One region of the Pseudomonas sp. EB271-G4-1 genome, then DNA from elsewhere that is predicted to be linked to it. Evidence: riboswitches for the same ligand, from Rfam matches in the RefSeq annotation. Region 1 holds a riboswitch; each other region holds the start of a gene.
What was found. A riboswitch is a leader RNA that binds a small molecule or an ion and turns the genes downstream of it on or off. The one in region 1 is predicted to bind cobalamin.
Positions count from the first base shown of each region.

Region 2: another riboswitch for cobalamin. It lies ahead of cobO (cob(I)yrinic acid a,c-diamide adenosyltransferase); the one in region 1 lies ahead of AC3WWR_RS27450 (ABC transporter substrate-binding protein).
Region 3: another riboswitch for cobalamin. It lies ahead of AC3WWR_RS25180 (CbtB domain-containing protein); the one in region 1 lies ahead of AC3WWR_RS27450 (ABC transporter substrate-binding protein).

Region 1 is NZ_JBYTEO010000082.1:3,310-14,270, forward strand. Features, by position in the region: gene AC3WWR_RS27440 (lipocalin family protein) at 1-435, shown strand, start outside; gene AC3WWR_RS27445 (acetyltransferase domain-containing protein) at 516-1,682, shown strand; cobalamin riboswitch at 1,716-1,910, shown strand; gene AC3WWR_RS27450 (ABC transporter substrate-binding protein) at 2,057-3,070, shown strand; gene AC3WWR_RS27455 (FecCD family ABC transporter permease) at 3,067-4,083, shown strand; gene AC3WWR_RS27460 (ABC transporter ATP-binding protein) at 4,080-4,871, shown strand; gene AC3WWR_RS27465 (OprD family porin) at 4,893-6,227, shown strand; gene AC3WWR_RS27470 (hypothetical protein) at 6,268-6,873, shown strand; gene AC3WWR_RS27475 (avidin-fold protein) at 6,926-7,321, shown strand; gene AC3WWR_RS27480 (GFA family protein) at 7,353-7,748, shown strand; gene AC3WWR_RS27485 (winged helix-turn-helix transcriptional regulator) at 7,797-8,255, opposite strand; gene AC3WWR_RS27490 (MFS transporter) at 8,354-9,610, shown strand; gene AC3WWR_RS27495 (YkgB family protein) at 9,730-10,236, shown strand; gene AC3WWR_RS27500 (AraC family transcriptional regulator) at 10,282-10,961, opposite strand, start outside.
Region 2 is NZ_JBYTEO010000094.1:8,925-19,885, forward strand. Features, by position in the region: gene AC3WWR_RS28850 (adenosylcobinamide-GDP ribazoletransferase) at 1-32, opposite strand, end outside; gene cobC (alpha-ribazole phosphatase family protein) at 35-610, opposite strand; gene cobT (nicotinate-nucleotide--dimethylbenzimidazole phosphoribosyltransferase) at 607-1,662, opposite strand; gene cobU (bifunctional adenosylcobinamide kinase/adenosylcobinamide-phosphate guanylyltransferase) at 1,659-2,180, opposite strand; gene AC3WWR_RS28870 (cobyric acid synthase) at 2,329-3,780, opposite strand; gene cobD (threonine-phosphate decarboxylase CobD) at 3,777-4,769, opposite strand; gene cbiB (adenosylcobinamide-phosphate synthase CbiB) at 4,762-5,670, opposite strand; gene bluB (5,6-dimethylbenzimidazole synthase) at 5,667-6,317, opposite strand; gene AC3WWR_RS28890 (cobyrinic acid a,c-diamide synthase CobB) at 6,310-7,695, opposite strand; gene cobO (cob(I)yrinic acid a,c-diamide adenosyltransferase) at 7,692-8,303, opposite strand; cobalamin riboswitch at 8,387-8,621, opposite strand; gene AC3WWR_RS28900 (hypothetical protein) at 8,773-9,357, shown strand; gene AC3WWR_RS28905 (PQQ-dependent sugar dehydrogenase) at 9,426-10,739, shown strand.
Region 3 is NZ_JBYTEO010000064.1:544-8,619, forward strand. Features, by position in the region: gene nfuA (Fe-S biogenesis protein NfuA) at 1-199, shown strand, start outside; gene cobM (precorrin-4 C(11)-methyltransferase) at 356-1,102, opposite strand; gene AC3WWR_RS25170 (cobalamin biosynthesis protein) at 1,186-1,599, opposite strand; gene AC3WWR_RS25175 (CbtA family protein) at 1,596-2,300, opposite strand; gene AC3WWR_RS25180 (CbtB domain-containing protein) at 2,312-2,506, opposite strand; cobalamin riboswitch at 2,629-2,853, opposite strand; cobalamin riboswitch at 3,048-3,259, shown strand; gene cobW (cobalamin biosynthesis protein CobW) at 3,359-4,420, shown strand; gene cobN (cobaltochelatase subunit CobN) at 4,424-8,076, shown strand, end outside.

The DNA.
Region 1 (10,961 bases):
CGGTTCATGGGCATCTGGTACGAGATCGCCCGAACCCCCAATCAGTTTCAGAAAAAGTGCGCGGGCTTCACCCGCACCGATTTTCACCTGCAAGCCGACGGTACCGTGCAAGCGCTCTACCGCTGTCGATTGCGCAATGGCCAACCCTATCTTTTTATCGCCACTGGTCATCAAGTGGGTGATACCCACTCTCCAAAGCTTAAAGTGCGTTTCGCGCCAGAATGGCTGTCGTTCCTTCCGGCAGTGTGGGGGGACTACTGGATTGTAGATATTGACAACCAATATCAACTGGCCGCCGTCAGTGAGCCGACTCGCAAATATTTGTGGATTTTGTCTCGAACAACTCACGTAGCCCCTCAAGCTTACGCAGCCCTATTGAAACGACTGAGAAACAAAGGTTTTACGGTAGAGCGGCTGCTGATGACACAGCAATAGGGTGTATGTTACGTTATAACAACATAGAAACTGTCGATTGCTAACCGACAGCGTGACCCACCCCCTGCCTGCGACTTTCGATGACAAACCTTGTTCAAATCCCGCCCATCACCCGCCTGGGCCAACGCCTGACGTCCATCGATGCCCTCAGGGGCCTGGTGATTATTTTCATGCTGCTGGACCATGTGCGCGAGACGTTCTTCCTGCACCGCCAGGTCACCGACCCGATGCTCGTCGACAGCACGGAGCCAACGTTGTTTTTCAGCCGCACCCTCGCACATTTGTGTGCGCCGGTGTTCGTTCTGCTCACTGGACTGTCGGCATTCCTGTACGGTGAGAAGCACCAGGGCACGCCGTCGATGTTCCTGTTCAAGCGTGGCCTGTTCCTGGTTGTGCTGGAGTTCACCCTGGTGAATTTCGCCTGGACCTTTCAGTTCCCGCCTGCTGTGATCTACCTGCAGGTGATCTGGGCGATTGGTGTCAGCATGATTGCTCTCTCTGTATTGGCCTGGCTACCTCGGCCAATATTGTGTGTCCTGGGCCTGGCCATAGTCGGTTTGCACAACCTGCTCGATCCCCTGCACTTCCCGCCCGGATCGGCGCTGCACCTGCCTTGGGCGATTTTGCATGATCGCGGCTGGATCGAATTCTCCGACCACTTGCGCCTGCGCACCTCCTACCCCGTGCTGCCGTGGATCGGCGTCATCGCCCTGGGTTACTGCATCGGTCCGTGGTTCGCGCGCTCTACCTCGTTCGCAATGCGTCAGCGTTATCTGTTGCTGACAGGTGCCTGTGCATTGATCGGTTTCATCGCCCTGCGCCTGGTCAACGGTTATGGCGAAGCGCAGTGGGTGGTTCATGAAAGCACGACAGAAACCCTCATGAGTTTCTTCAACATCACCAAGTACCCCCCTTCCCTGCTGTTCCTGTGCCTGACACTGGGCGTGGGGCTTTTACTGCTGCTTGGCTTCGAGCGGGCCCGGCAGCGCCAATGGATCAGCATCCTGGCGGTATTTGGCGCGGCACCGATGTTTTTCTACCTGCTCCATCTGTATGTGCTGAAAATGCTTTATCTGCTCAGCGCGGCATTTTTCGGCCTGAACCAGGGCGACTACTTCGGCTTCCACGGCATAGGTACCGTATGGCTGATCGCCGTGCTCCTGGCGGCAACGCTGTATCCACCGGTGCGCTGGTTCGCCGCATTGAAGGCGCGTCGTCGCGATATCGCCTGGCTCAAATACTTCTGATCAGGCGATGGGTTCGCCTCGGGCGGCATGATCGACTACCATGCCGCCGCCGGTTCCCAAACGGGATTAATAGGGAATCCGTGATGCTGCCAACGCATCAAACGGAACTGCCCCCGCAACTGTAGGTGCCGAGCCTGCTCCTGAACTGCCACTGGGATCGATTCCCGGGAAGGCTGGAGCACGCCATGACGCATCAGTCAGGAGACCTGCCGGCCAAGCAACAAATCACTAACCGGCGGGGTGTCCGGGAAGGACATCTGCGCGCGCGTCACTCAGGTGATGGGCCTTGCACTGCTGTTTTCGGCAGCGCTCGATGATGTGTTTTCCAGACCTTGCACCCTGGCTGCGTGTACGGTTCAAATGGAGATTGCATCATGCTGTTGCCGCGCTTTTTCGCCCTCGTCACCGGCCTGGGACTTTCTGCCCTCGCCTGTGCCTCCCCTACTCATTACCCGCTGACGATCGAGAACTGCGGCAGCACACTGACGTTCACGCACGCCCCTGTCCGGGCGGTGACTATCGGCCAGGCCGGCACCGAAATGCTCTTCGCCCTGGGACTCGGTGACAAACTGGTCGGCACTTCGCTGTGGTTCAATGATGTGCTGGGCAAATACAAGGGGCAAAACGACAGGATCGAACGCCTGGCCGATAACGAGCCGAGTTTCGAGTCGGTCATCGGCAAGCGCCCGGAACTGGTCGCTGTCGAACTTGAGTGGATGGTCGGCCCGCAAGGCGCAGTCGCTACCCGCGAGCAGTTTCACGAACTGCAGATTCCAACCTATCTCATGCCCTCGGACTGCGAATCCAAGGACAACCTGGTGGGGGCCGACGGCACCCGCCTGCAGCCGTTTCGCATTGACAGTCTCTACAAGAGCATTACCCAGCTGGCCGAGATTTTTGATGTCCAGGCGCGCGGGCAGCAACTGAACGCGCAACTGCAGGCCAGCCTGGCCAAGTCCATTGCCGCGGTGCAAGGCAAAGACCTCACGCACACCAGCGCGCTGGTCTGGTTTTCCAGTGCCAGCCTGGACATCGATCCCTATGTCGCCGGGCACAAGGGCATCCCCGACTTCATGCTGGGCACCTTGGGCGTGCGCAATGTGGTGCAGTCCGACGAAGAGTGGCCAACCGTTGGCTGGGAAACCATCGCCAAGGCCAACCCGACATTCCTGGTCATCGCCCGCATGGATCGCCGGCGTTTCCCGGCTGACGACTATCAACGGAAACTGCAATTCCTGCGCAGCGATCCCGTGACCCGCAACATGGACGCGGTGAAAAACAACCGCATCATTATCCTCGACGCCATGGCCATGCAGGCCAGCTTGAGAATGTTCGACGGTCTCGAATCGCTGGCAACGGCCATCAACCGCTACGACCTGCCAAAATGACCGCAACGCTGATTCGCACTCTGCTTGCACTGGTGATGCTGCTCGTGGCCGTGATCGCCGGCGTGGCCATCGGTGAAACCCGCATCGAACCCGGCGTGGTGTTCCAGGTGTTGGCCAATAAAATGTGGATGGCCGGGTATGTCCTCGATCCTATCGATGAGGGCATCGTCTGGAACTACCGCCTGACTCGCGCGTTGGTGGCGGCGGCTTGCGGGGCGGGCCTGGCGACCTGCGGGGTGATCCTGCAATCGTTGCTGCGCAACCCGTTGGCCGATCCCTACCTGCTTGGCATTTCCGCGGGGGCCTCGACGGGTGCGGTGCTGGTGGCGTTGCTGGGCCTGGGTGCCGGAGCAATTTCGATGTCGGCCGGGGCGTTTGCCGGCGCCGTCGCCGCCTTCACCGTCGTGGTATTGCTGGGCCGTGCCAGCGGTTCGCCCGGCAGTACCGGCCAGATCATCCTGGCGGGCATTGCCGGTTCACAACTGTTCAATGCGCTCACCGCGTTCCTGATCACCAAGTCGGCCAGTTCCGAACAGGCTCGCGGCATCATGTTCTGGCTACTGGGCAATCTCAGTGGCGTGCGCTGGCCCTCCGTGTGGCTGGCTGTACCGGTTGCGGTGGCCGGCCTGGCGGTTTGCCTGTGGCACCGGCGGGCACTGGATGCCTTCACCTTTGGCGCCGACTCCGCGGCCTCACTCGGCATTGCGGTTCGTCCCGTGCAATTTCTGTTGATCAGTTGCGCCGCCCTGGTGACGGCGGTGATGGTGTCGATTGTCGGCTCTATCGGTTTCGTTGGACTGGTCATTCCCCACGCCGCAAGGCTGTTGCTGGGCACTCGGCATACCCGCCTGTTGCCGGCGAGTGCGCTGGGCGGTGCGGTGTTTCTGGTGGCCGCCGATGTGCTGTCGCGAACCTTGATCAAGGGCCAGGTAATTCCGGTCGGCGTGATTACGGCATTGGTCGGCGCGCCGGTGTTTGCGCTGATCCTGGTCGGTCGGAGGAATGCCCGATGAATGCGCTTGCGCCGGTTACCGACGAAACCGTGCTGAGTTGTTCCAGCCTCGGATTGCATATCCGCGAAGTTGAACTTCTGCACCAGATTCACCTGGACATTCGTCGTGGCGAAACCCTGGGCCTTGTCGGGCCCAACGGCTCTGGAAAATCCACCCTGCTCAAACTGCTGGCCGGCGTGCGTGGGCCCAGCCGGGGAGCGGTCCATCTCAACGGCCAAGACCTCAAGGCCCTGTCCCGGCGAACCATCGCCCAAACCCTGGCGGTGGTTGAGCAGCAGGCCGACACCCTGGATGCGATCAGTGTGTTCGATGCCGTGGCCCTGGGCCGAACGCCGTGGTTGTCGGCCTTGAGTCCATGGTCGAAGGCGGACGAAGACATCGTCCATCAAGCCTTGCGCGACGTCGATGCGACGCATCTTTGCAGGCGCACGTGGCGTAGCCTCTCTGGCGGCGAGCGTCAGCGCGTGCATATCGCTCGCGCCCTGGCCCAGCGCCCGCAGATCCTGTTGCTGGACGAACCGACCAACCACCTGGATATCCAGCACCAGATGGCGATTCTGCACGTTGTTCACGCATTGCCCGTGACCACCGTGATTGCCCTGCACGACCTCAACCAGGCACTCACCTGCGATCGTCTGGCGGTGCTGGAAAAAGGGCGCTTGGTGGCCCTTGGCAAGCCGCTCGAGGTGTTGACCCCGCGACGCCTGCTGGAGACTTTCGGGGTGCACGCGCACTACCTCATTGACCCCTTCGACGGCACGCACATCCTGCGCTTGCGCTCATCCTGATTTGTTTGTGGACACCCCGGAATGCATACCCGATCAGCCATTCTCTTCGCCCTGGCAAGCCCTCTCGCACTCGCCGATTCAGTTCAATCGCAAGCCAAGGGATTTATCCAGGACAGCGCCTGGAGCGTGCTCAATCGCACGGTTTACGACCATCGCGAGTACCTCAATGGCGCCCGCAATGGCGCTGCGCGTAATGCCTACAAACCGCGTGATGAGCGTAATGGCTACGCCGAAGAATGGGCCTACGGGCTGATGGCGACGGTGCAATCGGGCTTCACCCAGGGCTTGATCGGGGTGGGCATGGATGCCCATGCCTACCTCGGGGCACAACTCGACAGCGGCGGTGGCCGCGCAGGGAAAGCGCGATTGCTCGGTCTCGACAACCAGGGACATCCCAAGGATGCGTTCAGCCGCGGCGGTGCGGCACTCAAACTGCGCCGGTCATCGACCGTGCTGAGCTATGGCGAACAGCGCGTGAAAACGCCGGTATTCAGTTCGTCCGATAGCCGTCTGCTCCCGGAGACCGCCACCGGGGTGTTTCTCACAAGCAACGAGTTCGAGGCGCTGACGCTGGTAGCTGGTCATTTCAGCGAAAGTACCGATCGGAACGCCAGCAGCCATGACCAGGGCTTTGTGGTCAACTACTCCAACGCCGTGAAAGGCAATGCCTTCGATCTCGCGGGCGTGGTCTTCACACCGGCAAAGAAGCTGACCGTCAGCGCCTATACATCGCGCTATGAGGACACCTGGAACCAGCATTACCTGGGTAGCTCCTTCATCCAGCCGCTGGATGAAACCCGCGCGTTGTCGATCAACCTGAACCTGTACCGCACCACGGATGAGGGCAAGTCGCTGTCCGGCAGGATCGACAGCACGACCTGGAGCCTGATGTCCACTTACACCCAAGGCCCCCATGGCTTCAGCCTCGGCTATCAGAAGGTGGACGCCAACACACCGTTTGACTACGTCACCCGTGGCGCTATCTTCATCAGCAACGCCGTCCAGCTGTCGGACTTCAACGCTCCCCATGAACAGTCCTGGCAAGCCCGCTACGATCTCGATGCCAGCCCCTGGGGGTTACCGGGCCTGTCCATGAGCGCCGCCTATGTGCGCGGCAGCCGGATCGATGGAAGCCATGTCGACCCGCAAGGCGGCTACGCCTACCTGGGTTATGGCGAAGGCGGCAAACATTGGGAGCGTGACCTGCAGGTGCGCCATGTGGTGCAAGGTGGCACGGCGAAAGGCACCACCCTGTCGTTGCAATACAATGTGCATCGGGGCAATACCGCACAGGCAGAACTGGACACCGACCAGATACGCCTGGCTGTGGAGTATCCGCTGACGGGAAGGTTTTGACGCGTGCCGCAATGACGCAATTAATGGAGCAGTCATAACAATGATCCTGGTTGTTGAAGGTATCAGCGCCAGTGGGAAAACCACTTGGTGCGCCGAGCATGGAAAGCAGCATGTCATTCCCGAAAACGGCCGTTTTGATAACGAGCCGGACCGGATAAAGAATCCAGTCGGAGCAGCCACCTTTTGGGCAGAGCGAAACGTGGATCGCTGGCAACAAACGTTGGCCATGGAAAACACCTCTTCGTGGGCCTTATGTGACAGTGATCCTCTCAAGCTCCACTACATCTGGAGCCTTTGGCAAATCGGCGAGGCGAGCGAACCCGAGTGGCGGGTAGAGTTGGACGCTACAAGAGAAACGATCGCACAAGGACGTATTGGCTTTGCTGACTGTTATATTGTTGGCCGCATCGATCCCCAGCTCGCGCGCGCGCGTGCCAAAGCAGACACCACCCGCCGACGCAGCAAATTCGAGCTACACGTGCGCCTCCAACAAGCGCTGCTGACTTGGTACTCAGCCATGGATGAAGTGCTTCCCGGCAGAGTGCGATTCGGGTTTCCTTCAAAAATGCCCACCGTCGGCAACCTTGATGGGAGATATTCGGTAACGGCATTTGATCAAATGATCGCATCGCTCCCCGGAAAGTAATCAGTACTCCAACGCTAAGATGGACCCTCTCCACTACAAGGAAGCAACATTCATGGAAAGCCCCTTTTCTCAAGTCACCGAACGTTTGAACAATCGCCGATTCACGGTAGCAGGCAATACCCACGGGCTGTCCGGTGCAGGCACGGTGTTTCACTACCAGGTCGAGGGAGATGCCATTTCAAGTACCTACCAGGGCGGCAAGATCCGCATGGGCCATCAGGTCGGCCGCGTGACAGGCCCCGAGACCATCGAGCTGCTTTTTCATTGCCTGACCACGGAGGGTGAGATTCTGTCCGGCTGGTCTCGTGGCACGGTAGGCGTTGATCACGAGGGGCGGACCACCCTGTCCTTCGTATGGGGTTGGTTGTCGGGTGCGACTGGAGGTGGGGAGTCGAGCTACGTCGAGCTTGTCGCTTGGCAAACGCCGTCAGACTGCAAAAAGCCGTGATCTTCACACAGTGCCCAAACCGGAGGACAAAATGAAAGGAAGCTGCGCTTGTGGGGCTGTAGGCTATGAGATCGACAGCATTGATATGCCGATCAGCCATTGTCACTGCAGCACCTGCCGCAAGACCCATGCCGCTGCTTATGTCTCCACGGCTGGCGTGTTGAAAGAGCATTTCAGGTGGACACGAGGCCTGGACGCGTTGAGGCCTTTCGAGTCAACTCCCGGGAAGATCCGACACTTCTGCTCGCACTGCGGATCGCACCTTGCGGCAGAGCGTAACGGCTCAAGCGCGATGATCGTGCGCGTGGCGACGCTGGACGAGGATCCTGGTTCCAGGCCCGAATATCACATCTGGACGGAGCAGGACGTGGCGTGGCTGAATGGGGAGGGTCTGCCAGGGTACTCACAATGGCAGCCTGGGCGATGATGGAAAGTTTGCTTGGCCCTCACCACTTCTGGAATGACAACAGCCGATTCACGACTCGCCATCAACCAGTCTAACCCTGTGGCAATCAGCGGGCCCCAGCGTCTGCCCGCTCGCTGAGCGCACCTCAATCGGCATCAACGGCTTGCCGGACGCATTGTCCAACAGCACAGAACGGGTCTCCTGCGGCTCGAACAGGAATCGTTCGCCCCACTGCCTCATGCAGACCACCAACGGAAAGATCTCCCGTCCTTTCTCTGTCAGCACGTACTCCTTGTAGGCGCTGCCATCCGACGCCGGTCGGATGTCGAATATCCCGATCTCGACCAGAGTCTTCAGTCGCGAAGCCAGAATATTCTTGGCCACGCCCAGGCTCTTCTGAAATTCGCTGAACCGGCGAATGTCGTCAAAGGCATCGCGGATGATCATGAGCGACCAGCGATCGCCAATGGCTTCCAGTGTTCTTGCGACCGGGCATTCGTTGCCTTGTGGCGTAGCGTCGTCGAGCATTTTTTACTCCCGGGAATGTGGTTGCAATTTGAAACCTGTCATGCCAACAATAGATTCAGGTTTTAATTTGCAACCAGTTTAACGCCACGGAGGCGCACATGACAGCAGATACCGATTCAGCGGCCCAATGCCTGGTCAGGCGGCCTGGGCAAATCGGCGAATGCACCGGGTTCGAACACTCTCCAGGGCTTTCACCATCGCTGACGTTATTGTTTTCCATCACCTGCGCACTTGCAGTCGGCAACGTTTACTTCGCGCAACCGTTACTCGATTCCATGGCCCAGAGTCTGGGCGTGGACTCATCTATGATCGGGATTGTGGTGACGGCCACCCAGGTGGGTTACGCGCTGGGGCTGCTGTTCATCGTCCCGCTGGGGGATCTGGTCAATCACAAGCGGCTGATTCTGGCGCAAGTGCTGCTGTCGGCGTTGGCGCTGGCGGCGGTCGGTGCTGCCCAGCAATGGCTGGCCCTGTTGAGTGCCATGATCGTGATGGGCCTGCTGGCCGTGGTCGTACAGGTACTTGTGGCATACGCCGCCGCGCTGGCAACGCCCTCGCAACGCGGGCAAGCCGTCGGGACGGTAACCAGCGGGATTGTCCTGGGCATTCTTCTGGCGCGGTTTACCTCTGGCGTGATTGCGGACATCGCGGGCTGGCGCGCCGTGTACTTTGTGTCTTCAGGGCTGATGCTTACGCTCGCGGCGGTGCTGTGGAAAAGCGTGCCCGTAACGGCAGTGCCAAGGCATCAAGACAGCTACCTCACGCTCATCCGTTCGCTGTTCACCCTATTCATTACCGAGCCCACGTTACGCGCCAGAGGCCTGTTGGCGATGCTGATCTTTGCCGCTTTTTCCGTGTTGTGGACGTCCATGGTGCTGCCCTTGAGCGCCCCGCCGCTGTCGCTGTCACACACGGCTATCGGCCTGTTTGGCCTGGCCGGCGTCGCCGGTGCCCTGGCGGCCAGAAGAGCCGGTCGCTGGGCCGATCAAGGCCTGGGGCAACGAGTGACCGGCATTTCGCTAGGGCTCCTGACGCTGTCCTGGTTGCCCATTGCATTCGCCCAGACGTCCCTGGTCGCCCTGGTCTGCGGCGTCGTCCTGCTCGACTTTGCGGTGCAGGCAGTACACGTCAGCAACCAGAGCATCATCTTCGCCGCACGACCCGACGCGCACAGTCGCATGGTCGGCGCCTACATGTGCTTCTACTCGGTCGGCAGCGCGCTGGGAGCCGCCGCAGCGACCCAGGTTTATGCGCTTTGGGGCTGGATGGCCGTCAGCCTGCTGGGCGCCTCGATCAGTGCTGCTGCTCTGGTCTTGTGGTTTTTCTCGTCGCCAAGTCAAGACGATCTGCACTGAATGCAATACGTTCTGGCGCCACGAGCATGGCATCCAAGGCAACACTGTCCGCACTCCCAACGCACACCGCGCCGGGTTGTTGATTAGCGTTCCTCACCACTCTCCTGGAAGCCTTGATCATGAAAACCTTAAGCATCGACAACAGCAGCACCAACGTACAAAGCTCTTCCACGCTCGGGATCAAAACCATGGCGCTTGGCACCTATGGTGCCTACTTTGCACTCGCCGTCATTTACTTCTGGTTTGGCGGGATGAAGTTCACCCACTACGAAGCCGTCGGGCTGGTTCCGTTGGTGAGCAACAGCCCTCTGCTGGGTTGGGTCTACGACATTTTCAGTGTCGATACCTTCTCCAGCCTGCTCGGCATCCTGGAGGTCTCGATCGGGGTCCTGATTGCAGGTCGCTTGCTGTCACCCAAGCTTTCATTGATCGGCGCAGCCCTGTCTGCCGGACTGTTCTTCACCACCTTGAGCTTCATGTTCTCGACCCCCGGCGTGATTGAACCCGGCCTCGGTTTTCCAGGCATCTCGGTGGCGCCGGGGCAGTTTCTGCTCAAGGACATCGGCTTGCTTGCCGCCTCGATATTTATCGCCGGCCACTCGCTGACTGAGCTGCAAAGCCGTTGAACCGATGATCGACCCTGCGCGATGGCCTGAAGCAGTTCGATGCTTTCAGGCCATTGCCCCATCATCGTCTCCCGCCAGGTCTTTCACCCAGTCCCGCGGGCTGCAGCCCGTCTTGCGTCGAAACGCACGTGCCAGTGCCGAAGGGCTTTCATAGCCGACCTCGGCGGCGATCAGCGTAATCGACCGCCCTTCACGCAGACGCTTCTGCGCCAGGCTGATCCGCCAACTCAACAGATATTCGGCAGGTGTCTGCCCGATGACGTCGCGAAAATGCACCGCGTAGGCCGCGCGCGACATATTCGACTCGCTCGCAAGTTGCGCAATTGACCAGGCACGCTCGGGTGCGTTGTGAATTTGCACCAGGGAGCGCGCCAACCGCGGATCGGCCAGGCCGGCCATCATTCCGGTGCGCAATTGTTGGTGATCAAGCAGATGCCGAAACAACAGGATGATCAGCAGTTCAAATAAACGCTCCAGAGCTGCCTCCCTGCCACAATGCGCGCTCGCTGCTTCGCCGAACATCCACTTCAGCGTATCGGCCAGCATGGGCAGTTCATCCAGGGACAACACCAGGTAATCGGGTAACGAAGCCGCCAACGGATTATCGATTCCGCCCTCGAACTCCATTGAGGCACACAACAGTTGAGCGCCCTCGGACTCATTGGCAAACAACTGATGCCGGCTGGGGCGTGGCATGAAAATCAGGCTGGGCCGGGTCAGCAGCA
Region 2 (10,961 bases), on a different contig from region 1:
AGAAATTGCAGGGCGATCCAGAATGGCAACATGTTCAGCGCACTTCCCTCAAGACACCACCGGGCTCGACCAAGAGCGAGAACAGCGCGCCGTGCGCCACTTCGACATTGAGCAGTTGCTCGCGGGGCAAGCCCCGGGCGTGGGCCAGCAATAAACGCATGACCCCGCCATGACTGACCAGCAGCACACGCTCTCCGGCGTACGCCCCATGCAAGCGTGCGACCGCCGCGAGTACTCGCGCTGAAAACTCCGCGACCGGTTCACCCTCTGGCGGGGTAAACGAATACGGATCAGCCCAGAACAAACCCAGGGCCTGGGCGTCGGTTTCCATCAGTGCCGCGGCACTCTGTCCCTCCCAGGCACCGAAGTGCAGTTCCTGCAGGTCTTTGTTCAGCTCGATCGGCAGTCCTGCCTGCATCGCCAGTTCTTCGGCGAAACGCGCACAGCGCTGCAAAGGCGAGCTGACCAGGCGATCCCAGGGCCCCTGCCCCGCCACCGCCTGGCGCATCTGCGCCCAGCCCTTGTCGGTCAGCGCATCGTCAAGGCTGCCGCGCAAGCCGCCACCGAGTTCTGTTTCACCGTGACGCAACAAGTCCAGATGCAAGATCATGCCGGACGGTCCGCCACCGCCGCTTCGGCGAACGTCGCCATCTGCCCGTGCAGCTCGCAGGCCAGACGCAGCAATGGCACGGCCAGCGCGGCACCACTGCCCTCGCCCAGGCGCAAGCCGAGGTCCAGCAAGGGTTCGGCCTTCAGGGTTTCCAGCACATGACGATGGCCCGGCTCGGCTCCGCGATGACCGAACAACAGCCATTGGCGGCACGACGGATTCAAGCGCACCGCGACCAAGGCCGCGACACTGCAGATGAACCCGTCCACCAGCACTGCAATGCCTTGCTGGGCGCACGCCAGGTAGGCGCCCACCAGTGCCGCGATTTCAAAACCGCCCAGATTGAACAAGGTCTGCAGCGCATCGCCACGTTGAGCGCCGTGCAGCACCAGCGCGCGCTCGATCACTTGCGCTTTACGACTGACACCCGCCGCATCCAGCCCCGTACCCGGCCCGGCCAGATGCACCACCGGGCAATCGAGCAAGGCACAGGCCAGGGCGCTGGCCGCCGTGGTGTTGCCGATGCCCATTTCGCCACCGATGAACAGTTGCGCACCCATCGCAACGGCGCGCTCAACGCTGTCGCGACCGGCCTGCAACGCGCGTTCGCCTTGCGCCGCGGTCATCGCTGGCCCTTGGGCAAAATTCGCCGTGCCGGGCCCGATGTTCAGGTGTCTCACACCCGCCAGTTTCAACGACGGTGTGATGGTGCCCAGGTCGACCACTTCCAGGGAGGCGCCCAACTGCCGCGCCAACACACTGATCGCTGCACCGCCGCTGACGAAGTTGAGCAGCATCTGCCCGGTAACTTCCTGGGGATAGGCCGACACTCCCTCGGCCACCACACCATGGTCACCGGCAAAAATCGCGATCCACAACCGCTCCAGACTCGGCTTCACCTGCCCCTGCAGTCCGGCCAGTTGCACCGCCACCGACTCAAGCTGACCGAGTGAGCCGGCCGGCTTGGTCAGTTGCTGTTGACGGGCTTGCGCCTGCTCGACCGCCTGGGCGTCGATCGGTTTGCAGGGGTTCAGCCACCAGGTTGGGCTCATAAAGCAGTTCCTTTCAAAGTCAGGGGCAGGCCGGCAACGGTCAGGACGACACGCTGGCAACGCTCGGCCAGGGCTTGATGCAGCCAACCGGCTTCATCGACATAGCGGCGAGTCAATTCGCCCAGCGGCACGACGCCCATTCCGGTCTCGTTGCTGACAAAAATGATTTCACCCGGCAACGACGCCAGGCATTCGAGCAAGGCTTCGCGCTCGGCCACCAGACGCTCGGTGTCATCGAGCATCAGCAGGTTGGTCATCCACAACGTCAGGCAGTCCACCAGCAGGCAGCGCTCGCTGCTGGCGGTTTCGCGCAGGATGCGGGCCAGTTCCACAGGCTCTTCGATCAACGCCCATTCGGTCGGACGGCGGGCGCGGTGATGGGCGACACGCTCGTTCATTTCACCGTCCAGGGGTTGGCTGGTGGCGATGTAGGTCACTTGAAGGCCGCTGTCTGTCGCCAGCTTTTCAGCCAGGCGACTCTTGCCGGAGCGGGCGCCGCCGAGGATCAGTTGGAGCATGGTTTATTCCATAAAATGTGCAGTGTCATGACGGGCCCCTTCGCGGGCAAGCCCGCTCCCACAGTTGTTTGGGTTGGTCACAAAACTTAAGTACACCCGTTAACCCTGTGGGCGCGGGCTTGCCCGCGATGGGGCCAGCACGGCCAACTTAAAAACCACAGAGCTCGCGCAACAGCCCGGTATCCAGATGCTTTTCAACCAGATCCGCCAAGCGCTCGATATCCCGCTCGCGTAAGCCGTGGTAATCCACCTCCTGCACATTCTGCAAACCCGCCCATCGCAACAGCGCACTGCACGCCGCCGGGGATTCAAACAGGCCATGCAAATAGGTGCCGAAAATTTGCCCATCGACACTCTGCGCGCCATCGCAACGACCATCGTCCAACTGCACGGCGGCATTTTCCAGGGCAGGTCCGGTGGTAACGCCAGCGTGAATCTCATAGCCGCAGACCTCGGCATTCTCCAGTGCAAGACGCCCGCGCACGTTGCGTAGCTGCTTGTGTTCTTCGAGCTGCGTGGTGAATGCCAGCAGGCCCAGGCCATCACTGGACCCCGGCGCGCCTTCAAGTCCCAGCGGGTCATGCACCTGCTCGCCGAGCATCTGCAGGCCACCGCAAATACCCAGGACTTTGCCGCCATAGCGCAGGTGTCGCGAGATCGCGGCGTCCCAGCCATTGGCGCGCAGATAGGCCAGATCGCTACGCACGCTTTTCGAGCCTGGCAGAATGATCAGGTCGGCCGCTGGAATCGCCTGGCCGGGGCCAATGAATTGCAGGTCCACTTGCGGGTGCAGGCGCAGTGGATCGAAATCGGTGTGGTTGCTGATGCGCGGCAGCACCGGCACCACCACCTTCAACAGCTGCCCGGCCTTGTCGGCCTGGCGCTGGTCGATGCCGTCCTCGGCCTCCAGGTGCAGGTCCATCACGTAAGGCAGTACGCCGATCACCGGCTTGCCAGTGCGCGCTTCCAGCCAGTCGAGACCGGGTTGCAGCAGGGCGATGTCACCGCGAAAACGGTTGATGACGAAACCTTTGACCCGCACCTGCTCGGAGGGCGACAGCAGTTCCAGGGTGCCCACCAGGTGAGCGAAAACCCCGCCCCGATTGATGTCGGCGATCAGCACCACCGGGCAATCGACCGCTTCGGCGAAGCCCATGTTGGCGATGTCGCCAGCGCGCAGGTTGATCTCGGCCGGTGAGCCCGCCCCCTCGACCATCACCACTGGATACGCTGAGCTCAAGCGTTCGTGGGACGCCAGCACCGCTTGCATCGCAATGGATTTGTAGTCGTGATAGGCCACGGCATTCATCGTGGTGACTGCACGCCCATGGATGATCACCTGGGCGCCGGTATCGCTGTTGGGCTTGAGCAGCACCGGGTTCATGTCGGTGTGGGGCTCAAGAAAAGCAGCCTGGGCTTGCACGGCTTGCGCGCGACCAATCTCGCCACCGTCGGCAGTCACCGCGCTATTGAGCGCCATGTTCTGCGGCTTGAACGGCACCACGCTGACACCCTGGCGCGTAACCCAGCGGCACAGTGCCGTCACCAGCGTGCTTTTACCGGCGTCGGATGTGGTGCCCTGCACCATTAGCGTGGTCATTGGCTTTCCCTGGTGAAGGCGTCGAACGCGCAGTCGAGGCGGGCCCAGTCGGCTTCATCGCCAGGCAGGCCGAAACGCAGGCTGCTGTTGTGGGTGAACAGGCGCAATAGAATGCCGCGCCGGGCCATGAACTCGTGCAGTACTTCGGCGCGCTCGGTGATTAGCCATTGGAACAAGGCGCACCCGCCTTGGGGTTGGAAGCCGTGCCGGGTCAACAGGGTGGCCAGCCGCGCACTGGCCTCATCGGCGCGCTCGCGCTGCCGAACGTGCCCTTCGGTGTCGCGCAGGCACGCCTGGCCCAGCACTCGGGTCGGCCCGCTGACCGCCCACGGCCCTACTTGCTCGGCGAGCAACTTGAGCAACTTGCGCTCAGCCAGGACAAAACCCAGGCGCACGCCGGCCAGGCCGAAAAACTTGCCAAAGGAGCGCAGCACGATCAAGCCTACCTGATGGGCAAACGGCGCCACACTCAGGTGCGGCGTGTTGTCCATGAAGGCCTCGTCCACCACCAGCCAGCCACCGCGCGGGGCCAGGCGCGAATGCCAGTCGAGCAGCCGGGCGGGCGTCAGGTTCAGCCCGGTTGGATTATTCGGGTTGACCACCACCAGCACGTCGAGGCTATCGACGAAGAAGTCGACCTCCTGCTCCAGCACTTCGCGCACGATGTAGCCATTGCGCCGCCACGCCTCGGCATGTTCGGCATAACAGGGTGACAGTACGCCGACCTTGCCCGCCCGCCGCAAACGCGGCAGCAACTGGATGGCCATCTGCGAACCGGCGACCGGCAACGCTTGCAAGGTGCCGTAGTAGTCGCAGGCCGCCTGCTCCAGACCGTCATTGGTTTCCGGCAATCGCGCCCAGGCCCGTTGCGGGATGTCCGGCACTGGAAACGGCCAGGGGGCCAGGCCGCTGGACAGGTCAAGCCAATCGGCTTCATCGATGCCGTAATCGTGCGCCGCCTTGCGCAGTCGTCCGCCGTGCTCAAGCATAAAATTCAGACCCCACGCACAGAATCAGCAGCCACAACCATACCCCACGCTGCACCAGTTGCCAGCCGCGGTCGATGGCGTCGGCATCCGCCGGCACGCCCTCGCCCAGCGCCGGGCGCTGATGCAGTTCACCGTGATAAATCGCCGGCCCGCCCAGCTCGACGCCTAACGCACCGGCCCCCGCCGCCATCACCGGACCGGCATTCGGGCTGTCCCAGGTTGGCCCCTGGGTACGCCAGCATTTCAACGCCAGTCGGGTCTTGCCCAGCAGTGCATAGGTCAGCGCCACCAGGCGCGCCGGAATGTAATTGAGCACGTCGTCGATCTTGGCCGCCGCCCAGCCGAAACGCTCGAAGCGTTCGTTGCGATAGCCCCACATCGCGTCCAGGGTGTTGCTCAAACGGTAGAGCACCACGCCGGGCGCACCGGCCACGGCAAACCAGAACAGCGCGGCGAACACCGCGTCGCTGCCGTTTTCCAGCACCGATTCGGTGGCGGCACGGGCCACGGCGGTTTCATCCAGATCACTGGTTTTGCGGCTGACCAGATAACTCACGCGTTGGCGCGCTTCTTCAAGGTCACCGCTGCGCAAGGCCTTGGCCACCGGCGTGACGTGCTCGCCGAGGCTGCGCATGCCCAGGGCGCAATAGAGCGCGAGAATCTCGACGATCCAGCCGACGTACGGCGCCCATGAGAGCGCCGTGGCCAACAGGGTCAGCGGCACTACGGCGATCACCCACGCGGTGACCCCATGGCTGCGCCAGCCGCGACCGCCACCATTGAAACGTTGCTCGATGCGCTCGGCGAAACGGCCAAACGCCACCAGCGGATGCCAGCGCTTGGGCTCACCCAGCAGCGCATCCAGCGCTACCGCGGCGACACTCAACAACGCCACACTCATTGACTCACTCCCCAATAATTTTCGTACAGCAGCTCACTCAACGGACGCGCCTGCGCCCAGCCTTCGAGCACCAGCATTGGCGCCGGATAGAAGGCCTTGACCGGTCCCAGGCAGAGAATGGCCAGGGGCTTGGCACCAGGCGGCAGGCCCAGCAGGTCCGCCAAGGCTTGCGGTTCGAACAGCGAGACCCAGCCCATGCCCAGCCCTTCGGCGCGGGACGCCAGCCAGAGGTTCTGGATGGCGCAAGACAACGAGGCCAGGTCCATTTCCGGCAGGGTGCGACGACCGAAGATGTGCCGTTCGCGATCGTCCATCAACGCGGCGACCAGCACTTCGGCGCAATCGTTGATGCCCTCGACCTTGAGGTGCATGAATTCGTCGGTGCGCTCACCCAGGGCCTCGGCGGTGCGGATACGTTCTTGCTCCACCAGCTGTTGGATCTGGCCACGCAAGGCTCGATCGCTGATGCGGATGAACCGCCAGGGCTGCATCAGGCCGACACTTGGGGCCTGATGCGCGGCTTCGAGCAGGCGTCGCAGCAGCTCGGGCTCGACCGTGCCGCCGGCGAAGTGACGCATGTCGCGGCGTTCACCGATGGCGCGGTAGACCGCGTCGCGTTCGGCCTGGCTGAAGGCGTTGTCAGTCATGGCTCTTCGCGAGCAGGCTCGCTCCCACATTTGATATGCGTTCCCCTGTGGGAGCGAGCCTGCTCGCGAAGGCGTCCGTCCAGTCAGGCGCAAACAAAGCGGCAATCGCTGATGGATTGGACGGGAAATAAAAGTGCACGTAAGAGGCCGTCATCCGCCCCTCACGATAAACCGCTTCGGCCCCACGCCCGCCGTTAGGACTCAGGCCACGGGCAATCGGAACAAGCTCGGTCGTGGTCAACGAATGGTGATAGGTATGCCCGCGCAAAGAACCTTCCGGCAGCTCAACCGCTTGCAGAGCCAATGCAGCAAGGCGCTTTTGCATCACCGCGTCGCCCTTCAACAAGCCGACCAGCTCGGCACGAGTGCCCTCGACATCGGTCAGCGAATCGAGCAAATAAAGCATGCCGCCGCATTCGGCCAGCAAGGGTTTGCCTGCCGCGTGGTGGGCGCGGATGGCGCTGAGCATGGCAGTGTTCTGCGCCAATGCCACGTGGTGCAATTCCGGATAGCCACCCGGCAGGTACAGGCTGTCGGCCTCTGGCAAACCTGCATCACGGATCGGCGAGAAAAACCGCAGCTCGGCGCCCATCGCCCGCAGCACATCGAGACTGGCGCCATAGGTAAAGGCAAACGCTTCGTCACGGGCCACGGCGATGCGCACGCCAGCCAGCAAGGGCTCGACTGTCACCACATCGGGCGCGGCGAATTCCACCGCCGGCGGCAGTTCGACTTCGCAACTGCCGGCCAGGGCCTCGGCCGCCGCATCGAGGCGCACATCCAGGTCATTCAACTCGCTGGCCTGCACCAGGCCAAGGTGTCGACTCGGCAATTCGATCCCGGTCTCCCGTGACAAGGCGCCATACCAGCGCAGGCCTTCGGTCAGGCTGCCTTCGAGCAGTTGCGCGTGGCGCAGGGTGCCCACGCGGTTGGCCAGCACGCCGGCAAACGGCAAGTCCGGCTGATAACGCGCCAGGCCCAGGGCCAGTGCGCCGAAGGTCTGGGCCATGGCGGTGCCGTCGATCACAGCGAGCACCGGCACGCCGAAATGCCGCGCCAGGTCAGCGCTGGACGGCGTACCGTCGAACAGCCCCATGACACCCTCGATCAGGATCAGGTCAGCGTCGCCGGCGGCCTCCCACAACAGGCGGCGACTGTCCTGCTCGCCGACCATCCACATGTCCAGTTGATACACCGGCGCACCGCTGGCGCGTTCGAGGATCATCGGATCGAGAAAGTCCGGGCCGCACTTGAACACGCGAACCTTACGGCCCTGGTTACGATGCAACCGGGCCAGCGCAGCGGTCACGGTCGTCTTGCCCTGGCCGGACGCCGGCGCAGCAATCAGCACCGCCGGGCAACGTCGAGGCTGGTTCACAGCTCCACGCCTTTTTGCGCCTTGATACCGGCCTGGAAGGCGTGCTTGATCATGCCCATTTCAGTGACGGTATCCGCCAGTTCAACCATCTCCGGCTTGGCGCCGCGACCAGTAACCACCACGTGCTGCATAGGCGGACGCGCCTGCAAATCGCTGAGCACCTGATCGAGATCGAGGTAGCCGTGCTTGAGGGCGATGTTCAGTTCGTCCAGCACCACCAGGCCGATGGACGAGTCGCGCAGCAGTTGCTGCGACACCGCCCAGGCCGCTTCGGCAGCCGCGATGTCGCGCTGGCGATCCTGTGTTTCCCAGGTGAAGCCCTCGCCCATCACATGAAAACGCACCTGCTCGGGAAAGCGCCGGAAGAACAGCTCTTCACCGGTGCTGTTACGCCCCTTGATGAACTGCACCACGCCGCACTGCATGCCATGACCCATGGCACGCGCCAGCATGCCGAACGCCGAACTGCTCTTGCCTTTGCCATTGCCGGTCAGCACCAGCAGCAGGCCACATTCGTTTGGGGAATTGGCGATGCGTTCGTCGATGACGGCCTTTTTGCGCAGCATGCGCGCCAGGTGACGTTCGTCACGATCAGGATTGTCAGACATGGGGGAGCTCTCCGTTGAGGCAGGATTAACGGCGGGCAGGCACAAGAATAGACGGCAAGAAGCCTGGCATCGCCCACCGTGATGCCGCTTGGATGGATCAGGCCGGTCTCCGGGCTCATGAGCGGCGTGACGCCTCGCTGCGCGCCTTCCCGCATCGATGGATCGACGCAGTGGCTTCAAGCGCAGTTTTCACTCATTTACCGTTGCGGGGGCAGCGCCGGGATCGCAGGGCTTCATCGACTGAAGCGCTCACTCACCGGCTTCCCTGTTTCACTCTGTCGACCCAAGCCACAGAGCACCTGAAACAAGCGGCGAAGGTTAGAGGGTTGGGGGTGGAGCGTCAATTGAAGACAGGGTGCCGGAACGAATAACTGCCAACCATTCATAAAATGACGTCAATCTTGTGTCACACTCACTTCAGTGATATCAATTTGCCACAATCTCACAACACAATAATAAGGTGAGCCCTATGCAAGGCATGATCATCAGTAATCCGAAGCTGGAATTCCTGCGTCCGGTGCTGGAGCGCTGGTTCGACTGTATCGATCGTTATAACGCCGTTCGCGGCGACAACGAGACACCCTACTGGCTCGATGAAAAAGCCAACCTCGGCCTGCTTTCTGCCGCGGCATGGATGGCTGAGATGGTCACACTGCAACAATCGCCCACGCGCAAACAGACCGAAGAAGGCGAACGCAACGGCCGCGCCGACCTGTTTATCGCCACCACCGAAGATCGCGCCTGGCTGCAGGCCACGCAGCGCTGGCCACGCGTTAACAGCCTGAACCTGACCCAGGCCTTGCTGGACATCACCAGTGACGCGAAAAAAATCAGCTACGCCAGCGACCTGAGAATCGGCTGCCTGTTCGTCGCTCCCCACAAGAGCCAGCAAGGCGCCACCCCGGAGGAACTCCAGGACATGGTCGATGACCTGCAAAAGGAGCATTGCTGCGCCGTGGCCTGGTATTTCCCCTATGCCTATCGCAAATTGCGCAATGAAGCCGGTCACTATCACCCAGGCATTGCCGTGTTGCTCAAGGAAGCTCGCGGCTAAAGGTTGAACCATCGGGCTTTGCCGCTTCTCTATGATTTAAGTCACTGCATTCATAGGGAAGGTCAGCAATGCGCACATCCGAGCTGGTTTTCGTCATCGCATTAGCGGGAGGGCTCGTCGCCTGTGGCGAAACCGCCCGCTTGCAAGTCACCGACGGCATCGGGCCGTCCCCCAAGCTACCGGAACCGAACAAGACGCTGTTCCCGACAATGAACATCGCCCCGGCCATTGGCTGGGCGGACGGCGCAAAACCCGTCGCGGCCAGCGGTACTCATGTCGGCGCATTTGCCGAGAACCTCGATCATCCACGCTGGCTTTATGTGCTGCCCAATGGCGACGTGCTGGTTGCCGAAACCAATGCCCCGCCCAAACCCGATGACAACAAAGGCATCAAGGGCTGGATCACCAAGAAAGTCATGGGGCGCGCCGGTGCCGGCGTGCCGAGCCCGAACCGCATCACCCTGCTGCGAGATGGCAACCACGATGGCGTTGCCGAAACCCGCACGGTATTCCTGGAAAACCTCAACTCGCCCTTCGGCATGACCCTGGTCGGCAATGACCTGTACGTGGCCGACACCGACCGGCTGTTGCGCTTCCATTATGAGAACGGCAACACGGCAATCCAGAACAAACCGATCAAGGTCGTCGACTTGCCAGGGGGCACCCTGAATCACCACTGGACCAAAAACGTCATCGCCAGCAAGGACGGCAGCAAGCTGTATGTCACGGTGGGTTCCAACAGCAACGTCGGCGAGAACGGCATGGACCAGGAGCAAGGGCGCGCGGCGATCTGGGAAGTGGATCGCGCCACCGGCAACCACCGGATCTTCGCTTCAGGCCTGCGCAACCCCAACGGCATGGCCTGGGAGCCGCAAAGCGGTGCGCTGTGGACCGCCGTGAATGAGCGGGACGAAATCGGCAGCGACCTGGTGCCGGACTACATCACCTCGGTGAAAGACGGCGCCTTCTATGGCTGGCCATTCAGTTATTACGGCCAGCACGTCGACGAGCGTGTCGACCCGCAAAACCCGGACCTGGTGGCCAAGGCGATCGCCCCGGACTATGCGGTGGGGCCTCACACCGCTTCACTTGGCCTGACCTTTGCCGAAGGCAACCGATTGCCGGTGCAGTTCAAGGAAGGTGCGTTCATCGGCCAGCATGGCTCCTGGAACCGCAAGCCGCACAGCGGTTACAAAGTGATTTTCGTGCCCTTCAGCGGTGGCAAGCCAAGCGGGCAACCGGTGGATGTGCTCACCGGATTCCTCAATGACGAGGAAAAAGCCATGGGCCGGCCGGTGGGCGTGGTGATCGATCAGCAAGGCGCCTTGCTGGTGGCCGATGATGTGGGGAATAAGGTGTGGCGGGTGTCGGCCGCTCATTAACCTGCACTTGAAAAACAGGCCGACCGGTCGGCTTTTGCTTTGGCTTTGGCTTTTGCTTGGCTTTAGATCTTGATTTTCTTGCCCCCTCACACCCTGAGTCTGTCCGTCAACCTGTGACGACGTCCATCGGGGCCTCTACCAACGTTGATCCATGCCGCATCGAAGCTTGTTGTGGGAGATTGTTTTCTGAGTACATATCCGTTGCTGCGGTAACGGCTACTT
Region 3 (8,076 bases), on a different contig from region 1:
CGGCGGCCAGGTCAGCCTGATCGACGTGGTCGAAGACGGCATTGCCGTCCTGCAATTCGGCGGCGGTTGCCAAGGCTGCGGCCAGGCTGACGTGACCTTGAAGGAAGGCATTGAGCGCACCTTGCTCGAGCGTATTCCCGAGCTCAAGGGCGTGCGCGACGTGACCGACCACACGCAGAAAGAAAACGCCTACTACTAAGGTGTTCGCTGCAAAATGAAAAAACGGCGCCCATCGTGAGCGCCGATCGTTCCCACGCTCTGCGTGGGAATGCCTCATCGGACGCTCCGCGTTCGGCTTTAGAGGGGACGCAGAGCGTCCCGGGCTGCATTCCCACGCAGAGCGTGGGAACGATCATCATGGCCTGTAGAGATGCGCATGCCCCGCACGATACAGCGACGACTCGCTGAACTGCTCACTGCCCAGCACCCGACCCACAAGAATCAGCGCCGTGCGCCGAAACCCCTTGGCTTCCACCTTGTCGGCAATGTCCTCAAGCGTCCCCACCACCCAGTCCTGATCCGGCCAGGTCGCCCGGTGAATCACCGCAATTGGGCAGTCTGCGCCGTAATGCGGCCGCAGTTCGGCCAGGATTTTCTGCAGGTGTTTGACCCCCAAATGAATCGCCATGGTCGCCCCGTGTTGCGCCAGGCTGCCCAGTTCCTCGCCCGCGGGCATCTCGGTCTTGTCGGCGTAGCGTGTCAGGATCACGCTCTGCGAAACGTCCGGCAAGGTCAGTTCCGCGCCCAGAAGCGCAGCGCAGGCGGCCGTGGCGGTCACGCCGGGGACTATTTCAAAAGGGATGCCGAGTTCTCGCAGGTGGCGTATCTGCTCGCCTATTGCGCCGTACAGGCTCGGGTCACCGGAATGCACGCGCGCCACGTCCTGGCCATTGGCATGGGCCGTCTTGATCAGTTCGATGATCTGTTCCAGGTGCAGTTCGGCGCTGTTGACCACCTGTTCGGCGCAGTGCCCTTCCAACACGGCGGCGGGCACCAGCGAGCCGGCATAGATGATCACCGGGCAGGTGCGAATCAACCGCTGGCCTTTGACGGTGATCAGTTCGGGATCGCCGGGACCTGCGCCAATGAAGTAGACCGTCATTAAGGATTCCTGTTGAAAAGGGACGCTGGGCAAGGCTTCAGATGAAGAATGCTCATGATCGAATGCGCAGATTATCGGGGATTTTACGCGGCGCCAGCCAATGCGAGGGTAGCCTGGGCATATTTTTGGCGTGGGATCAGCAATGTAGCCGGGCCGTTGGCCAGTTGCTCGGCCAGTGCCAGGGCGGCACTTTCCGCTACGCCATAGCACCCGGTGCGTTCAAAGGCGATGTCCGAATGATGGCTCAGTCGGGGTTGATAGCTCGCCAGTTGTTCACTGCTGAAATACATCATCTGTAACCCAAGCTGTTCGGCCAGTTCGTTCAGCGCCGGTTCGTCGCGCTTCAAGTCGATGCTGGCCAGGGCCTTGATCCGATGCAGTTCGATCTGGTGCGCCTGCAGTGCCTGGTCAAGCAGTGCCCGCAACGTGCTGACGGGGCAGCCACGCTGGCAGCCCAGGCCGACCACCAGGGTCGGCGCTGCGCTGAGGCCTGTCATGCGGGGTATTGACCATCGCTTTTGCGGCGGAACAACCAGGCACTGATCAGGCCCAGGGCCAGCCAGAACGCCATGTTGGTCAGCTGCGAAGCGATCTTGAACTGAGTTTCCAGTGCCTCTGGAGCGAGCATCGAGTGCACTTGCGGTTGCGGAGCGCCAATCACATGAGGCACCGCAAGGATCGCCACGCCAAGGACTTTCATCAGCCAGTGACGGCTGAACACGATCAGGGCGATACCGACAGCGGTGGAGGCGGCGGTGCCGATCCACCAGAGTTGGCGTTGCGCCAGATCGGCAGCCGCGGTGCCCGGCAACTCAGGTGGCAGGCCAAGCGTCGGCGCCAGCACAAATGTCGCGTAGCCAGCCAAGCCCCAGAGCAGGCCCTGGGAGGTTTTGGTCGGCGCGCGCAGGGTGTAGAGACCAGCGAGCATCAGGGCGAAACCAACCGCCACTACCAGGTTACCGCCAGTGGTCGACAGCACGCGCTGCCAGCCGTCTTCCGGTTCCCAGGCTTCGGCATCGTGGGTATGTGCGGCTACACCAGCGGCGTGTTCATGAACTTCAACCGCTGCTGGTCCTGATTGTTCGTAGGTTTCGGCCTGCAAAATCAGCGGTGAAACCCACAAGCTTTGCAGCAGGGTCAGCAGCAGGGCGGCCAGCAACCCGGTGAAACCTGCGGTTTGCGCAATACGCTTGATCATGTCGACAGGTCTCAATGGCACGGGAACGCGGAACTGTGGCGCGTATCGTGTGCGGCGTTGTGCACTGCTTCGATGTGCGAGAAACCGGCGAAATACACCAGGCTGGCGCCGAGGATTGACGCAAAAATCGCCGCGGTCAGGCGTTGGGACAGGGTAGTGGTGCTGCTGGCGGCATTGCTGTGGCCGGTGCTGCTGATAATCGACATGGCGCTTCCCTCTGTTCGGTCAGCGGGGAATAAGAGCGCAAGCAGAACTCCGCACGACCGAGCGCGCAGAAGTCCGAACAGCGCCCGCCCACCGCGGGTTTGTTGATTGAAGTGATGGTGATGGTCACTTTGTGTTGCGGGCCGGTCTCCGGGCTCACGAGGGGCGCAGGCGTTAGCCTGAACCTTCCAGCGTCACCTTCCCATGCCGCATTGGCACAGTGGATCTGACGCTTCACTCGCTTACCGTTGCGGGGGCAGCACCGGACTGACATGGCCTGAAGTAAAGCACATGATTCACCGGTTTCCCGTTTCACCCTGTGAAGGGCACCCGTAACAAGATGCGTAGGAGAGCATGGGCGGGGGGCGGGCGTCAATTGGCAAGGGTTCTCACTTGAACATCGAGTCGTTCCCTTCGCGAGCAAGCCCGCTCCCACATTTGACCGAGTTCCTTCAGGGCAGACCCTCAAGTGTGGGAGCGGGCTTGCTCGCGAAGGGCGCACCGCAGGAATCATGTGAACATTGACCCGCCCCGATACCATGCGTAGCCTTGCGCTTTCGAGGTTCTTCGGCGTTTGTCGAAGCTAAGAAGGGAACGCGGTCAATGCCGCGGCTGCCCCCGCAACTGTGAACGGTTCAGTTTCTGCCATGCCACTGCATGCGCCAGCCATGGCGCGCGCGGGAAGGCGCAGCAACCGCCAGTCCAACGACTGGCCAGCCGTCAGCCAGGAGACCTGCCTCGATACAGATTCTCACTACAACCGGGCGGGGTGATCCGGTGGCGAACGCTTCCTGCGCGCGTGTGCGTTGCCGGTTCTCGTCCCGTATGCCCGCCACCTTGCCAAAGGGCATCCGATGAAAACACTGGCCAAACTCCCCGTCACCATCGTCACCGGCTTCCTCGGCTCGGGCAAAACCACCTTACTGCGGCACATGCTCGACAACGCCCAGGGCCGCCGCATCGCGGTGATCGTCAACGAGTTCGGCGAGCTGGGCATTGACGGCGAAATCCTCAAGCAGTGCTCTATCGGTTGCACCGAAGAAGAGGCCAACGGCCGTGTCTACGAACTGGCCAACGGCTGCCTGTGCTGCACCGTACAGGAAGAGTTCTTCCCGGTGATGCGCGAACTGGTGGCCCGTCGTGGCGACCTAGACCACATCCTGATCGAAACGTCCGGCCTGGCCCTGCCAAAACCTTTGGTCCAGGCCTTCCAGTGGCCGGAAATTCGCAGTGCCTGCACCGTTGACGCGGTGATCACCGTGGTCGATAGCCCGGCCGTCGCGGCTGGCACGTTCGCCGCGTTCCCGGATCAAGTCGACGCCATGCGCAAACTCGACCCGAACCTGGATCACGAATCGCCTTTGCACGAGCTGTTCGCCGACCAGTTGGCCAGCGCCGACCTGGTGATCCTCAACAAGGCCGACCTGATCAGCCCTGAAGACCTGGCACGCGTACGCCTGGAAGTCGCCGAGGAACTGCCGCCAGCGGTGAAAGTCATCGAAGCCAGTAGCGGGCGCCTGCCGCTGGACGTGCTGATCGGCCTCGGTGCCGGGTCCGAAGAACACATCGACAGCCGTCACAGCCATCACGATCACCACCATGAAGGCGAAGACGATCACGACCACGATGCCTTCGATTCGATCTCCATCGAACTGCCGGCATCCGACGAAAGCCTGCTGATGGATGCGCTGACCCAACTGGTGGTGCAGCACGGCATCCTGCGCGTCAAAGGTTTCGCCGCGGTCCCGAACAAACCGATGCGCCTGCTGATCCAGGGCGTGGGCACCCGATTCGACAAGCATTTCGACCGCCAGTGGAGCGCTGAAGAAGCACGCACCACCCGTCTGGTGTTGATTGGCCAGGCGCTGGACGCCACAACGCTCGAAGCGCAATTGCGCGCCGCGCTCAGCGTGTAACCCATGCACCTGCTCAGGACCCAGCCCGGCGGATTCGTGTCGGATGACAACATTGCCGACCTAGGGCAAACCCCCGCCGAGCTGGTTATCCTGTGCAGCGGCGACTCCAGCCTGGCGTTGCTTGCCGAAGCGGCGCAGCAGTTGCCCGAAGACTACCCAAGCGTGCGCCTGGCCAACCCGATGCAGGTGCAGAACCATGCATCAGTTGATCTGTATGTCGACGAAGTCCTGCGCCATGCCAAGGTCATCCTGATTTCGCTGCACGGCGGCATTGCCTATTGGCGCTATGGCGTCGAGCGGCTGGTGGAGTTGTCGCAGCGGGGTGTACAGCTGATCCTGGTGCCGGGCGATGATCGACCGGACCCGGAGCTCAGTGATCTGAGCACCGTGGGCGCTGGGGATCGCGACCGGCTTTGGCAATTCCTGCGTCAGGGTGGCATGGGCAATGCCCTCGACTTTTTCCGTTGCCTGGCCAATCGTTGGCTCGATCGCGACTACGCCTGGGCCGAGCCGCACACCTTGCCGCGTACGGCGATTTACCACCCACAAAAAAGCCCTGCGGCGCTGAGCGACTGGCGGGCCCAGTGGCAGAGCGGTCAGCCAGTGGCGGCGGTGCTGTTCTATCGCTCGCATTTGCAAGCGGCGAATACCGCATTCATTGATGTTTTCTGTCAGCGCTTGCAGGCGGCGGGGCTTAACCCGTTGCCAATTGCGCTGGCCAGCCTGAAAGAGCCTGGCTGCCTTGCCGTGGTCGAGGACTGGCTGGATGAAGTCGAGGCGGGGGTGATTCTCAACACCACCGGTTTCGCCCAATCCAGTCCGGAGGCACCGCACTTGCGGCCATTTCGCCGCAATATCCCGGTGATCCAGGCCATTTGCGCCCAAGACAATGAACCGGGTTGGCGAGCCAGCGAACAAGGCCTCGGCCCCCGCGATCTGGCGATGCACATTGCGCTGCCGGAACTGGACGGGCGCATCATCAGTCGCCCGATCAGCTTCAAGGACCTGGCCTGGCGCAGCGAGCGCAGTCAGTCCGACGTGGTCTGCTATCGCGCTCAGCCAGAACGCATGGACTTTGTCGCGCAACTGGCGCGGCGCTGGATCGATCTGGCGCGGTTGCCCAATGGCGAAAAACGCATAGCGCTGATTCTGGCAAATTACCCGACCCGTGATGGTCGGATAGGCAACGGCGTCGGGCTCGATACACCGGCTGCGGCTTTGAATATCCTGCGTGCGCTGCATAAAGAAGGCTATCCGCTGCCAGCCGATCTGCCTGCCAGCGGCACCGCGTTGATCCAGCAATTGTTGGGCGGTGTCAGCAACGACCTCGAAACCCTCGATCAACGCCCGTGCCAGCAAAGCCTGGCCATGGACGATTACCTGCTGATGTTCAACGCGTTGCCGCAAGTCAATCGCCAGGCCGTGCTGGAGCGCTGGGGCGAGCCCGACAGTGATCCGATGTGTCGTGGCGGGCGGATGATGATCGCCGGGTTGCGCTTTGGCCTGACCTTCGTTGGCATCCAGCCGGCGCGGGGTTACCAGGTCGATCCAAGTGCGGTGTATCACGACCCGGACCTGGTGCCTCCCCATGGCTACCTGGCGTTCTATTTCTGGTTGCGCAATACCTACGGCGCCCACGGCGTAATCCACGTGGGCAAGCACGGCAACCTGGAATGGCTGCCGGGCAAGGGCGTAGGGTTGTCGGAGCACTGCTGGCCGGATGCGCTGCTCGGGCCGTTGCCGAACATCTATCCGTTCATCGTCAACGACCCGGGTGAAGGCGCCCAGGCCAAGCGCCGCACGCAAGCGGTGATCATCGACCACCTGATGCCGCCACTGACCCGCGCCGAGACCTACGGCCCGCTGCGTAATCTCGAGTTGCTGGCCGACGAATACTACGAAGCGCAATTGCTCGATCCACGGCGAGCGCGGGAACTGCAGCGCGACATCCTGCAATTGGTCCGGGACACCCACATAGACCGCGAGCTGCAATTGGACGATCAGCTCGATAGCGATGCGGATGCGGCGATCTGGCTGCCGCGCCTGGACACTTACCTGTGCGACTTGAAAGAGTCGCAGATCCGCGATGGCTTGCATGTTTTTGGCGAGTCACCGGCCGGAAGGCTGCGCATCGATACGTTGCTGGCGCTGCTGCGCATTCCCCGGGGCGATGGCCGTGGCGCGCAATCGAGTGTGCTGCGGGCCTTGGCCAAGGCGTTCGCGCTGGGCTTCGACCCACTGGATTGCGCGCTGGCCGAGCCGTGGAGCGGACCGCGTCCCGGCGAATTATTGTCGGTCAGCGGTGAACCCTGGCGCACCACGGGCGATACCCGCGAACGCCTCGAACTGTTCGCCGCACAGCTTATTTCACAGGTGTTGAATGCCCCCTGTGAGAACCTCCCAAAGGAGGCTTGCTGGACTGAAGTGAACGCTATCCTCGAGCATTTGCGCGAACTGGTAGCACCCAGGCTGGATGCCTGTGGCCCCGCAGAAATGCGTGGCCTGCTCGACGCCCTCGGCGGCCGGTTCGTCCCGGCAGGCCCCAGTGGCGCGCCGAGTCGCGGTCGCCTGGACGTGCTGCCCACCGGGCGCAACTTCTATTCGGTGGACGTACGCAACCTGCCCACCACCACCGCGTGGCGCATCGGTTTCCAGTCCGCCAACCTGATTCTCGAACGTCACCTGCAAGACCATGGTGATCATTTGCGTCAGCTCGGCCTGTCGGTCTGGGGCACTGCGACCATGCGCACCGGCGGCGACGATATCGCCCAGGCCATGGCGTTGATGGGCGTGCGACCGGTTTGGGCCACCGGCAGTCAACGGGTGGACGACTTTGAAATTCTGCCGCTGAGCCTGCTTGATCGTCCGCGGGTGGACGTGACCTTGCGTGTATCGGGTTTCTTCCGCGATGCCTTCGCCAACCTGATCCGCCTGTTCGATGCGGCCGTGCAAGCGGTCGCCGCGCTCGATGAGCCGGATGACTTGAATCCGCTGGCAGCCAAGGTGCGCGCCGAGCGTGAAGCGCTGTTGCAATCGGGACTGGATGAAGACGCGGCGCGGCGGCAGGCCGGCTGGCGCATTTTCGGTGCCAAGCCCGGCGCGTATGGCGCAGGCGTGCAGGGCGCCATCGATGGTCGCCTGTGGCAAAGCCGCGAGGACCTGGCCGAGGTTTACCTGAATTGGGGTGGCTACGCGTACGGCGGGTCTGATGAAGGTACGGTGGCCCGTGAGCAGTTTTCCCAGCGCCTGAGCCAGGTACAGGCGGTGCTGCAAAACCAGGATAACCGTGAGCACGACCTGCTCGATTCCAATGATTACTACCAATTCCAGGGTGGCATGCTGGCTGCCGTGGAAAGCCTGAGTGGCGAGGCGGCGGCCAGTTATCACGGCGATCACAGCCAGCCGGACCTGCCGAAGATCCGCACCCTGAAGGAAGAACTGAACCGGGTGATCCGCTCCCGGGCGGCCAATCCAAAGTGGATCGACGGGGTCAAGCGGCACGGCTACAAAGGCGCATTCGAAATGGCCGCGACGGTGGACAATCTGTTCGCCTTCGACGCCACCACGCGGTTGATCGACGATCACCAGTACGCGTTGCTGGCCGATGCCTATCTACTTGACCCGGGCACTCGGGATTTCGTACGCGAGCATAACCC